2 regions of the Pseudomonas sp. MOIL14HWK12:I2 genome follow, and region 2 is predicted to be linked to the other one. Evidence: predicted binding sites of a transcription regulator. Region 2 holds the regulator's gene; the other holds the start of a gene.

Region 1 (6,588 bases), on a different contig from region 2:
CCACCAGCGGTTCGTTCTCGGTCGCGGTCAGCGCCAGGACGCTGCGTTGCCCGGCTTCCAGCACCAGGCGTGCCACCAGGCGGCGGTCGTCGCACTGGAGGATCTCCAGCCGCTCGCAATACCTCAGGGTGGCCATGACCCCGTCGACGTGCATGACCTCGCCATTGGGCGTGCTGCGCATCCAGGGCGAGACGGTCTGGCCCTGGGTGCCGGGCACCAGTTCGATGCGCAGTTCGACCCGTCCGGACAGGCCTTCCACCCGGCGCCCCAGTTCGCACCAGGGCAGGCGACCGGCCGAGCCGCTGTTGAGCGATTCGGTCAGGCGCACGCTGCCATCAACGGTGTGGAAACAGGTTTCCAGCACATTGCTGTCTTCCCGGTAGGCCCGCTCGACGCGGTAGTCGGCCACCGGAGCGATCGAAAAGAAACCGCCGGCCGGGGCGTCCAGCAGGCGGTCGAACAGCGGGGCGGAATCCATGTTGGGTACGCACCACCAATCCAGCGAGCCGTCCGGCGCCACCAGGGCGACCGAACGGCCGTCGGAGAGGGCGGCATAGCCCGCCAGGGGCGCGTAGCCGTCCTGGCGGGCGGGGTCGAAGGCCGCCACGGCCGTCAGCCCATGCCTCCGGTGGCGCCATAGACCTCACCGGTCACATAGCTCGATTCCTGGGAAGCCAGCAGCACATAGATGGGTGCCAGTTCCGCCGGTTGGCCGGGACGCTTGAACACCGTCTCGCCACCAAAGGTGGGGATCTTTTCCTGGGGCTGGCCGCCGCTGGGCTGCAGCGGGGTCCAGAAGGGACCGGGGGCCACGGCGTTGACGCGGATGCCCTTGCTGGCGACCTGCTTGGCGAGGGCCTTGGTGAAGTTGGTGATGGCCGCCTTGGTCGAGGCGTAGTCGAGCAGGAATTCGGAAGGCTGGGTGGCCTGGATCGAGGTGGTGTTGATGATGGCTGCGCCGGCCGGCAGATGCGGCAGGGCGGCCTTGCACAGCCAGAACAGCGCATAGACGTTGGTCTTGAAGGTGGCGTCGAACTGCTCGGTGGTCAGCTCGGCGATGTCCTGCACCGCGGTCTGCTTGCCGGCCACGTTGACCAGGATGTCCAGACCGCCCAGGGCCTCTTTGGCCTTGCTGACCAGTTGGGTGCAGAAGGCTTCGTCCTTCAGGTCACCGGGAACGCAGACGGCCTTGCGACCCTCGGCTTCCACCAGCTTGACCACTTCCTGGGCGTCGGCCTCTTCCTCTGGCAGGTAGTTCAGCACCAGATCGGCACCCTCCCGGGCATAGGCGATGGCCGTAGCCCGACCGATCCCCGAATCCGCACCGGTGATCAGTGCCTTGCGCCCGGCCAGTCGACCGAAACCCTTGTAACTGGTCTCGCCATGATCGGGGCGCGGCTCCATGACCTGGGCCAGACCCGGAGCCTCCTGGGGCTGCTTGGGAAATTCCGGCTGGGGATACTGGGTGAGGGGGTTCTGCATGGCGTATTGGTTGTCGCTGGACATGACATCTCCTGAAGGGGGCCAAAAGGCGCCCGTTTGGCATCTTTTCGATGACGTTCAAGGAAATGGAGCCGCAACGCGCAGGAGAGGTTCCCGCCGATTCATAGGGGTTGTATCGAGCTGGACAGCTTTCTTACCCCGTTTTTACCCACGACTACGCCTTTTCCGGCCCGCCCGGGCGTCCAATGACGACGAGAAGGGAAGGGCCCTTCTGGAGTGGAGGTAAAGGTGGTGATGAAAGGCGTCAAGGTGGCCGTGCTGGCGGCCCTGTTGTCCCTGTCCGGTTGCTGGCTGTTCATGCCACCGCCTGGTGGGGGTGGTCATGGTGGCCACGGCGGGCCCGGTGGTGGCCCGGAAGAAAGGGGGCCGCGCTAGGGGTCTCGCTCAGGCGTCGAGCGGCTCCAGCCGCAGGGCGACACCGGTCCGTTGCAGGGTGAGGATATCCGCCTCGCGACAGCCGATCAGCCTGCCTTCGGCGGTGCGCAGCTGGTCGTCTTCCAGCTGGGCATAGGACTCTGGCTGCCTGCCATCCCCGGCGACCATGATGTACAGCTGCCCGCACAGCAACTGGCCTGCCAGACGGCCATCGTCCAGGCCGATCAGGCGATAGCTGCGACGGGCATCGTAGGTAAAGCGCATGGGAGCATCCATTCAGGTGTTTCAGCTCAGAGCCGCGCGGGCGCGCAATGTTCAATTGCGAACATGGGCGCGCCGGGTCAGCCGGTCCATGGCCATGCCGAAAGCCTGCCCCTCGCAGGGGCGAGGGCAGGCTGACCGCTGGTCGGAAGTTTCCTGAACGGCCGATCAATAACGGAATTGCGCCACCAGGCCCTGGAACGAGGTGGCCAGTCGCGACAGCTCCTGGCTGGAGGCGGCCGTCTGCTGGGCACCGGTGGCGGTCTGGGTGGAGAGGTCCTGGATATTGACCAGATTACGGTCCACTTCGCGGGCGACCTGGGCCTGCTCCTCGGCAGCGCTGGCGATCACCAGGTTGCGTTCCTCGATCTGGGCGACCCCGGCGGCGATGCGGTCTAGGGCTTCACCCGCCTGGTTGGCGCGCGCCTGGGTGCTGTCGGCCAGGGACTGGCTCTTGTGCATGGCGCTCACCGCTTCTTCGGCGCTGCTGCGTACGGCGCTCATCATGCGTTCGATCTCACCGGTGGAACCCTGGGTGCGATGGGCCAGGGCGCGGACCTCATCCGCCACCACGGCGAAGCCGCGGCCCTGTTCGCCGGCCCGAGCGGCCTCGATGGCGGCATTGAGCGCCAGCAGGTTGGTCTGCTCGGCGATCCCGCGGATCACCTCCAGCAACTTGCCGATCTCGCGCACCTGGCCTTCCAGGGTCTGTACCTTCTGGGTGGAATCGGTGATCTCGCCGGTCATCACCGCCATGGCCTGGGCCGCCTGCTGCACCTGCTCGCGACCCTGCTGGGCTTCGCGGCTGGTGTCCTGGGAGGCGGTGGAGGTGGAGGCCGCATTGCGCGCCACCTCTTCCACAGCCGCGGTCATCTGGTTGACGGCGGTGGCAGCCTGCTGCAGTTCATCGTGCTGGCGGACCTGACCTCGGGAAGTCTCCTCGGTCACGGCGTGCAGTTCCTCAGCGGCCGCGGCGAGCTGGCTGGAGGCACCGGCCATCTGTTGCACGGTGTCTTTCAGGCTGCGCTGCATGCCACCCAGCGCTTGCAGCAGTTGCCCGGCCTCGTCACGGCGCGAACTCTGGATCGCCTGGGTCAGGTCGCCCTGGGCGACGCGCTCGGCGCTGGTCACCGCCTGGCGGATCGGCGTGACGATCATTCGGGTGATGATGATGCCCAGCGCCAGGGCGCAGAGCACCGCCAGCAGCAGGCCGCCGGCCAGCATCCAGAAGGCGTTGCCGTAGGTGGCGATCGCCGCGGCGCCGGCTTCGTTACCCTGGCGCTTGTTGGACTCCACCATGATCTTGAAGGCGGCCATGGTCTTACGGTAGCCGGGCTGCACCTGCTCGTTCAGCAGCTGGTTGGCGCCGGCCACGTCCTTGGCGGCCAGGCGCGCCAGGACGGTGTTGATGCTGGAGATATAGGCCTTCCACTCATCCTCGAAGGCATCACCCGCGGCCTTTTCATCGGCTTGCAAAGGGGTGGCGCGGTAGTCGGCGAAAGGCTTCTCGGCATCGGCCTGGTTGGATCGCAGGGAGGCGATAACACGATCCTGCTCGGTCTGGGGCGCGTTGGCATAGACCATGGACATCAACCGGAAGATATCGCGGTTGTGGCCGATCACGTTGCTCTTGGCATCGTTGAGCCGGGTGATGGACAGCAGATTGTTGTTCAGCACCGAATCCAGCAGGCCATTCAGGCTCCTGAGCCCGCTTAGGCCAACCGCACCTATGCCCAGGGTGATGAGCGTACAGAGACCAAAGGCGATCGCGAGTTTCTTCGCCAGCGCCAGATTGTTGAACCAGACCATTGGGGAGTTCCTTTCAGCGAGGGGATACCAGCCAGACTGCACCGGATACCCTTGCTATCGGCACTTGTCAGATGACCTTTAGCACCTCTAGAGCAGGCCATCCGCTACCTCAATCCCGTCCATAGAGCGCATCCAGCAGACAATTGGCCGCCAGCGCGGCATCCAAGGTGGCCAGTTCCGGCCGCGGCTGGCCGAGCAACTGATCGAACACCGCCTGGGCGCCCTGGGGTACGCCGGGGTCCACCCCTTCGACCAGCACCTGGCGATGGCCCTTGGCGTCGTGCAGCACCAGCCGCCCCGCGGAGAGCTCCAGAGTTCCCTCGCTGCCGTCCAGTCGAATGGCCAGGCGCGGACCGCGCAGGGTGGCGCTGGCACGCAGATGAATCGGCAGAGCACCGGCCTGGAGCAGGGCCTCGCCGCCATGATCCAGTGGCCAGCGCGGATCGCGGTCCAGCCGACTGTGCGTGACGGTCAGGGCCTCACCGCTTAGCCAGGCGCTGAAATCCAGCAGGTGCACCGCCAGATCGCCAAAGGCGCCGTAACCCATGCGGCGCTCGTCCAGGTGCGCCGGCCAGTCGCTGAGCCAGCCCTCCAGCAGCCCCGGGTGGCCGGCGGTGAGCGACAGGTGACTTAGATCACCGATGGCGCCGTCCCGAGCCCGCTGGCGCAACAGCTGCAGGGCCGGATCGGTGCGCAGATAGAAGCCACTGAAGCAGGACCGTCCGGCAAGCTGTTCGGCCAGGGCGGTGGCTCGGGCGGCCGAGACGGCCAGCGGCTTTTCCACGAAGAGATGACGAGCGCGCGGGAGCAGGGCGCTCACCGCCGCCTCGTGATCCTCGATCGCGGTGGTGACGAAGGCCAGGTCCACTTCGGGCAGCCGGGTGAAGTCGTCGAATACGGGCAGACTGTGGGGCGCGGCGAGGCGCCGGGCGCGGGCGGGATCCCGTTCGCTGGCCACCGCCACCACCCGCACCCACGGATCGGCCAGGCTGGTGTCCAGGTAGTCCTGGGCGTGGATCTGTTCGCAACCGACGATGGCGACGCTGAGCATGACGAGGGGTCCTCTAACGGCAACTGTTCCGTTATGGGACCCCTGGTCTGCTGCTAAGCTTCGCCGATCAGACCGGCTGGTAGGCCTTGCCGAAACGGTTGGCCAGGAAGGCCTCCATGTCCACCTGCTCCTGGGCGATGAAGCCGCGCTGCGGCAGCTTGCCTTCGCGGAACAGATCCAGGGCGGTGCAGATGCCGGCGGCGGTGGTGATCTGGATGGCGCTGGTCAGGCGACCGTCGCGCTCGGCGGCAAAGATCTTGCGGCTGAACACCTCCTGCACCAGCTTGCCGCCGCGCATCCCGCTGACGGTGACGAACACCAGCACCACGTCCTGCATGGTGGTGGGCACGGCGCCGCGCAGGATGGTCTTGAGCTGCTCCTGGTCACTGGCCAGGCGCAGGTCTTCCAGCAGGAATTTCATCAGGTCGCGGTGACCGGGATAGCGCACGGTCTTGTAGTCCAGGGTTTCCACCTGGCCCTGCAGGGTCTCGCAGAGGGTGCCCAGGCCGCCCGAGGTGTTGAAGGCCTCGTATTCCACGCCATCCAGGGAGAAGTGCTCCAGGCCTTCCAGCGGCTGCACCAGTTGCAGCTCGCCGTTGCGCACGGCTTCGCAGGGGTGGCAGTACTCGTTGACCAGGCCGTCGACACTCCAGGTCAGGTTGTACTTGAGGGCGTTGGTGGGAAATTCCGGCAGGGCACCGACGCGCATCTTCACTTCGCGCACGCTGTCGAAGCGCTTGGCCAGGGAGTGGGCGGCGATGCCGATGAAGCCCGGCGCCAGACCGCACTGGGGCATGAAGGCATTGCTCGCGCCTTCGGCCAGCTGGCGGATGGTCTTGGTCGCCTTGACGTCTTCGGTCAGGTCGAAATAGTGGGTATTGGTGGCCTTGGCCGCCTGGGCCACGGGAATCGCCAGGTGATAGGGCAGGGCATTGAGCACCACGTCCTGGTCGTCCAGGGCCGCGGCCAGGGCGCTGGCGTCGGCGGTATCCAGGGTCCGGGTCTTGACGCCCAGGGCCGCAATGGCCGCCAGGGCGCGCTCGTCGCGATCCGCCACCGTCACCTGATAGTCGCCACTGGCGTGCAGCAATTGCGAAATGGTGTAGCCGATATGGCCGGCGCCGAGCAGGGTGACTTTCATGGCGGATCCTCCGTGGTTGAGGCTCCAGCTTAAAAAGTGGCGCTGTCAGATGTGAGCGTCAGAGCGTCGAACTGTCGTCTCTTATTTGACGAATCGTCGGGGGTTTCGACGATTCGATGGAGGTACTCGTTTCATCTGGCTTTTTGCTTATCGCCCTAGGCGAAAGGCTGTCGAGCACGCCACAGGAATCTGGATACAGGTCGGCGCCGCGTACCGCCGCCTTCTATAAGCCAGGGAATCGGCCACAGCGGGTGGCCGCTTCAAGGAGGAGAGACCATGGTCGTGGACAATGCAGCATGGGTAAACGCCTGTTACTGGGGCGTGCTGGGCCGTGCCCCGGATGCGGAAGGCTTTCGCTTCTGGGTCGCCAAGCTGGACGAGGGCTTGAGCAACGCCCAACTGGTCCGCCTGTTCCTCAATGGTGCCGAGCGCCTGCAGGCGCAACCCG
Region 2 (6,588 bases):
CTCCACATGGGCCGCATTGGGCACCAGCCAGCGCTTGAGGTAGAACAGCGGCAGCGCCTTGTCGCGCACCACCACCACTTCCTGGCCGTCCACCACGTTGGTGCGGGACAGGTCGAGGTGGAAGATCTCGTTGACGTTGACCAGCGGGAAGGCGAAGGCCTGGTTGCCCAGCATCACCATCAGCGTCGGCATGATCGCCAGGGTCAGGGGGACCTTGATGACGATCTTGGAGCCCTGGCCCTTGGTCGAGAAGACGTTCAGCGTGCCGTTGAGCTGGCTGATCTTGGTCTTGACCACGTCCATGCCCACACCGCGACCGGAGATGTCGGAGATCTCGGCCTTGGTGGAGAAACCCGGGGCGAAGATCAGGTTGAAGCACTCGGTCTCGGTCAGGCGATCGGCCGCGTCGCGGTCGAGCAGACCTTTTTCCACGGCCTTGTTGCGCAGCAGATCCGCGTCCATGCCCTTGCCGTCATCGGAGATCGACAGAAGGATATGGTCGCCTTCCTGCTCGGCGGAGAGCACTACGCGCCCCGCACGGGACTTGCCGTTCTCTTCACGCTCGGCCGGTCCTTCGATGCCGTGGTCGACCGCGTTGCGCACCAGGTGCACCAGCGGATCGGCCAGGGCCTCGACCAGGTTCTTGTCCAGGTCGGTTTCTTCACCGACCAGTTCCAGATTGATCTCTTTCTTCAGGCTGCGCGCCAGATCGCGGACCAGGCGCGGGAAGCGACCAAAGACCTTCTTGATCGGCTGCATCCGGGTCTTCATGACCGAGGTCTGCAGATCGGCGGTGACCACGTCGAGGTTGGACACGGCCTTGGCCATGGCTTCGTCGCCGCTGTTCAGGCCCAGGCGTACCAGACGGTTACGCACCAGCACCAGTTCGCCGACCATGTTCATGATCTCGTCCAGCCGCGCGGTGTCGACCCGCACGGTGGTCTCCGCCTCGCTGGTGGGACGCTCGGCAGGCGCGGCGGCTGCCGGCTTGGGCACCGCGGCCTCGGCCACCGGCGCCGGCTTCGGCGCAGGCGCGGGAGCCGCCGGCTGAGGTGCGGCCACCGGTGCCGGCGCAGCGGCCACCGGAGCGGCTACCGCTTCCGCGGCTGCCGCGGGACCACTGAACTTGCCCTTGCCATGCAATTCGTCGAGCAGGGATTCGAATTCGTCGTCGGTGATCTCGTCACCGCTCGCTGCGGCTGCCGGAGCCGCTGCGGCCGGGGCTGCAGCGACGGGTGCCGCGGCTTCGCTGGCGACGAACTTGCCCTTGCCGTGCAATTCGTCGAGCAGGGCCTCGAATTCATCGTCGGTGATGTCGTCGCCACCGGGCGCGGCCGCGGCAGGGGCCGCAGCGGCAACTGGCGCGGCGGCCGGCGCCTCCTGGAACTTGCCCTTGCCATGCAGCTGGTCGAGCAGGGCTTCGAATTCGTCATCGGTGATGTCGTCGCCACCGGCGGCTGCCGGCGTTTCCGCTGCCGCGCTCGGCTCGCTGCCCAGGGCATCGAGCAGATTCTGGAAATCGGCATCGCTCAATTCCGGCTCGGCCGCCGCAGCGGCGACCGGAGCCGGTTCCGCGACCACTGCCGGAGCGGCAGCCACGGGCGCAACCGCAGCCGGCGCCGGCGCACTGCCGGCGGGCTCGGCCAGGCGGGCCAGGGCCGCCAGCAATTCGGGCGAGGCCGGGGTCGGCTCTTCGCGTTCACGGACCTGACCGAACATCTCGTTGACGGAATCCAGTGCCTGCAGCACCACATCCATCAGCTCGGCATCCACGCGGCGTTCGCCCTTGCGCAGGATGTCGAAAACGTTTTCCGCGATATGGCAGCACTCGACCAGGGTATGGAGCTGCAGGAAACCGGCACCGCCCTTTACGGTATGGAAGCCACGGAAAATGGCGTTCAGCAGATCCATGTCATCCGGGCGGCTTTCCAGCTCGACCAATTGTTCGGACAACTGTTCGAGAATCTCGCCGGCCTCTACCAGGAAATCCTGGAGGATCTCTTCATCGGCGTCGAAGCTCATTCCTGCACTCCCCAAGAGGGTCTGGGTCAAAAGCCCAGACTGGATAGAAGATCGTCGACGTCGACCTGAGCGGCCACGACGTCTTCACGCTTATCGGCATGAATCTGCGGACCTTCACCCTTCATCGTCTTTTCTTTTCGATTCTGTTCGATCAGCGCGGTGTGATCGTGACTGAAGCCGGTATAGCGATCGACCTGGCTGGCCATCATCACCAGCTTGACGAGGTCTTTCTCGATCTGCCCGACGAGATTGACCACGCGCTTGATCACCTGACCGGTAAGGTCCTGGTAGTCCTGCGCCAGGAGGATGTCGTTGAGCTTGGCCGACAATTGCTCGGCGCTGCTCTCGCTGTGACTGAGGAAGGCGTCGACGCGCTTGGCCAGCTCGCGGAATTCGTCCGCGCCCATTTCCCGGCGCATGAACTTCTTCCAGTCGGCATGCACGGCCCGGGCTTCGTCGCCGAAGTTGCCTACCAGCGGGGCGCTCTCCTCCACCAGATCCATGGTCCGGTTGGCGGCGTTCTCGGTCATCTTCACCACGTAGGAGAGACGATCGGTGGCATCGCTGATCTGGGAGACCTCTTCGCCGGCCATGCCGCGCGGATCGATCTCGAAGTTGACGATGGCGTTGTGCAACTCGCGGGTCAGCTTGCCGACTTCCTGGTAGAGACCCCGATCGCGCAACTGGTTGAGTTCATTGATGACGTGCACGGCCTGGGTGAAATCGCCGCTTTCCAGGCATTTCACCAGCTCTTGGGCGTGCTGTTTGAGATTCGACTCGAAGTCGCTGAAGCTGTTGGAGCCAAGCTGATCCATAACGTCCCCGCGGCTTTCTTCAGCCGTTCACCCGCTCGAAGATCTTGTCGATCTTTTCTTTCAGCACCTGGGCGGTGAAAGGCTTGACCACATAGCCGTTCACGCCGGCCTGAGCGGCTTCGATGATCTGCTCGCGCTTGGCTTCGGCGGTCACCATCAGCACTGGCAGGGTCTTCAGGCGCGCATCGGCGCGCACCTGGCGCAGCAGGTCGATGCCGGTCATGCCGGGCATGTTCCAGTCGGTGACGAGAAAATCGAAGTTGCCGCTCTGCAACATCGGCAGCGCGGTGTTGCCGTCGTCCGCTTCGGCGGTGTTGGTGAATCCCAGATCGCGCAGCAAATTCTTGATGATGCGTCTCATCGTGGAAAAATCGTCCACGATGAGGATTTTCATGTTCTTGTCCAAGTCGACCTCCGTCCTAATCCGCACACACGCCGCAAGGCGCGTCTAAGCAATCGTAGTAGCCTGAGTACCAGCCGGTTAACGCGAACGCCATTCCGCCAGCCGCGCCCGCAGGCGTGCCGCGCATTGACTGTGAAGTTGGCAGACGCGTGACTCGCTCACGCCCAGCACCTCGCCGATTTCCTTGAGGTTGAGTTCCTCGTCGTAATACAGCGAGAGCACCAGACGTTCACGCTCCGGAAGATTGGCGATGGCGTCGGCCAGGGCCTTGCGGAAGCGCTCGTCCTCCAGACCGCGACCGGGTTCGAGTTCATGCGAACCGCTCTCCTCGAGCCCATGCTCACCACCCTCCATGAGGTCGTCGAAACTGAACAGGCGACTCCCCATGGTGTCGCCAAGGATGCCGTAGTACTCATCCAGACTCAATTTAAGTTCGGCCGCGACTTCGGAATCTTTAGCGTCGCGACCGGTGCGCGCTTCCACCGCGCGAATGGCGTCGGTGACCATGCGCGTGTTGCGGTGCACCGAGCGTGGTGCCCAATCGCCCTTGCGGACCTCGTCGAGCATGGCGCCGCGGATGCGGATGCCGGCGTAGGTCTCGAAGCTGGCACCCTTGCCGGCGTCATATTTGCGCGAGGCCTCCAGCAGGCCGATCATGCCGGCCTGCATCAGGTCCTCGACCTGCACACTGGCAGGCAATCGCGCCAGGAGGTGGTAGGCGATGCGTTTCACCAACGGCGCATAGCGGTTGATGAGTTGCTCCTGCTGGGTACGTTCCGAGGTTTTGCTGTACATGCGAAGCCCGCTGGATGCTGTCATGCGTGGGTACCGATGGCTGGTTGCACAAGGCGCTCGACAAAGAACTCGAGATGGCCGCGCGGATTGGCGGGCAACGGCCAGCCATCGACTTTCTGAGCTACCGCACGAAAGGCCAGCGAGGCCTTGGCACGCGGAAAGGCTTCGAACACGGGGCGCTGTTTCTGCACGGCTTTGCGCACCGCCTCGTCGAACGGAATGGCGCCCACATACTGGAGGGCGACATCCAGGAATCTGTCGGTCACCTTGGTCAGCTTAGCAAAGAGATTGCGACCTTCCTGGGGCGTCAGCGCCATGTTCGCCAGGACCCGGAAACGGGTGACGCCATGGTCGCGATTGAGCAGCTTGATCAGGGCGTAGGCATCGGTGATGGAGGTGGGCTCGTCGCACACCACCACCAGGACTTCCTGGGCGGCGCGAACGAAGCTGACCACCTGGTCGCCGATGCCGGCCGCGGTATCGACGATGAGCACGTCGAGGTTTTCGCTGATGTCGCTGAAGGCCTGGATCAGACCGGCGTGCTGGGCCGGCGTCAGATTGACCATCGCCTGGGTGCCCGAGGCCGCCGGGACGATGCGGATGCCGCCCGGGCCGTGCAGCAGCACGTCGCGCAGCTCGCACTCGCCGGAGATGACGTCGGCCAGGGTGCGCTTGGGCGACAGGCCGAGCAGAACGTCGATGTTGGCAAGGCCCAGGTCGGCGTCGAGCAGCATGACGCGCCGCCCGATATCGGCCAGGGCCAAGGCCAGGTTGACCGACACGTTGGTCTTGCCGACACCGCCTTTACCGCCCGTGACCGCTATGACTTGGACGGGATGCATGCTACCCATTGCCTGATACCTTTGATTGAAATCCGTCACACTTTAGACCAAGTGCATTTGGCGTGCCCAGGCATGCGATGCACCACTACCGTTCGTCTGCGCTAACCGGCGCGGCGGGCATTGCTCTGATACAGGCCGGCAAGCATGCCCGCCATGGTTTCTTCGCTCGGTTCCTCGGGGGCCTGCAGGCTCACCGCGCGGCTCACCAGCTGGTGGCTGCGGGCCGGATGCAGGTCGTCCGGGATGCGCGGGCCGTCGGCAATGTAGGCCACCGGCAGGCGCTGGCTGATGGCCAGACCCAGGGCCTCGCCGAGACTGGCGGCTTCGTCCAGCTTGGTCAGCACGCAGCCGCTCAGGCCGCAGCGCCGATAGCTGTGGTAGGCCGCCTTGAGCACCTGGCTCTGGCTGGTGACACCCAATACCAGATAGTTGCGAATTTTCAGCTGGCGGTTGGCCAGGGCTTCGAGCTGCACCTTGAGCGCCGGATCATTGGCGGGCATGCCCGCGGTGTCGATCAGCACCAGGCGCTTGCGTGCCAGGGGTGCCAGCGCCTGGGCCAGGGACTGGCCCGGGTCGACCAGGGTCACCGGCACGTCGAGGATGCGGCCAAGGGTCTTGATCTGCTCCTGGGCACCGATGCGGAAGCTGTCCATGCTGACCAGCGCCAGACTCTGGGGACCGTACTTGAGCACGTAGCTGGCGGCGAGCTTGGCCAGGGTGGTGGTCTTGCCCATGCCGGCCGGACCGACGAAGGCGACGACACCACCCTCCTCCAGAATCTTGGCATCGGTGGTCTTGGCCAGCTGGGCGAAGTTGGCCAGCAGCATGCGCCAGGCATGGCGCGGGTCCTGGATCTTGGCGACGCTGTCGAGCAGGTGGCGGGCCAGATCGGCCGGCAGACCCATGCGCTGCAGACGACGCCAGAGGCCGGCCTGCTGCGGACGGGTGGACTGCACCTGGGTCCAGGCCATGGAGCCGAGCTGGACTTCCAGCAGTTCACGCAGACCGCTGAGTTCGCTGCGCATGGCTTCCAGGGCGCGACGGTCTTCCGGCGCGGCGCTGGCGGCAGGGGCGGCAGCGGCCGGCTGGGGCGCACGCGGCGGGGCGATCACCGGCTCGCGGCGGCTGTCGGCGGCGCTGATGGCGCCGAGCAGCTGCTTGTCCTTGGGTGCGGCCGAGGGCACGCCCGGCGCGCGGATGCTGAGGTCGGCATGGGCCTGGGCGATCTTCGCATGGGTCTTGCGCAACTCCGCCTGCAGCTCCGCGTTGGGCGCGGCCGGTGCCGGAGCCTGGTAGTCCAGCGCCGCGGTCAGCTCGACACCACCGGCGACCCGGCGGTTGCTGAGGATGGCGGCATCCGGGCCCAGCTCGTCGCGTACCAGCTTCATGGCTTGACGCATATCGGCGGCGAAGAAACGTTTGACTTGCATGATCTAGACCTCAGCCATTCTGGCCAACGGTAGCGACGATGGTGACCTGCTTGTTGTCCGGAATTTCCTGGTAGGCCAGTACACTCATGTTCGGCGCCGCCATCCGCGCGAAGCGGGACATCATCCCGCGGATCGCACCGGCTACCAGCAGCACCACTGGCTTACCCATCATTTCCTGACGCTGCGCTGCCTCGATGAGGGAACGCTGCAGTTTTTCAGCCATGCCAGGCTCGAGGAACATGCCGTCCTCGGCGCCTTGACCGGCCTTCTGCATACTACTT

What was found. The regulator FliA, encoded in region 2, starts transcription of late flagellar genes. The targets are predictions, from matches to a motif close to CTAAAGTTTNNNNNNNNNNNGCCGNTAA.
Region 1: PSK12I2_RS0122215 (methyl-accepting chemotaxis protein) is a predicted target of FliA. The motif match lies at 4,003-4,030, and genes of this name have one in related genera.

What each region holds. Positions count from the first base shown of each region.
Region 1 is NZ_KI783314.1:232,936-239,523, forward strand. Features, by position in the region: gene PSK12I2_RS0122200 (glycoside hydrolase family 15 protein) at 1-607, opposite strand, end outside; gene PSK12I2_RS0122205 (SDR family oxidoreductase) at 613-1,506, opposite strand; gene PSK12I2_RS0122210 (hypothetical protein) at 1,888-2,142, opposite strand; gene PSK12I2_RS0122215 (methyl-accepting chemotaxis protein) at 2,308-3,948, opposite strand; gene PSK12I2_RS0122220 (Gfo/Idh/MocA family protein) at 4,058-4,999, opposite strand; gene PSK12I2_RS0122225 (saccharopine dehydrogenase family protein) at 5,067-6,140, opposite strand; gene PSK12I2_RS0122235 (DUF4214 domain-containing protein) at 6,417-6,588, shown strand, end outside.
Region 2 is NZ_AZOA01000009.1:172,721-179,308, forward strand. Features, by position in the region: gene PSK12I2_RS0107905 (chemotaxis protein CheA) at 1-2,022, opposite strand, end outside; gene PSK12I2_RS0107910 (protein phosphatase CheZ) at 2,049-2,837, opposite strand; gene PSK12I2_RS0107915 (chemotaxis response regulator CheY) at 2,857-3,231, opposite strand; gene fliA (RNA polymerase sigma factor FliA) at 3,319-4,059, opposite strand; gene fleN (flagellar synthesis regulator FleN) at 4,056-4,886, opposite strand; gene flhF (flagellar biosynthesis protein FlhF) at 4,979-6,307, opposite strand; gene flhA (flagellar biosynthesis protein FlhA) at 6,318-6,588, opposite strand, start outside.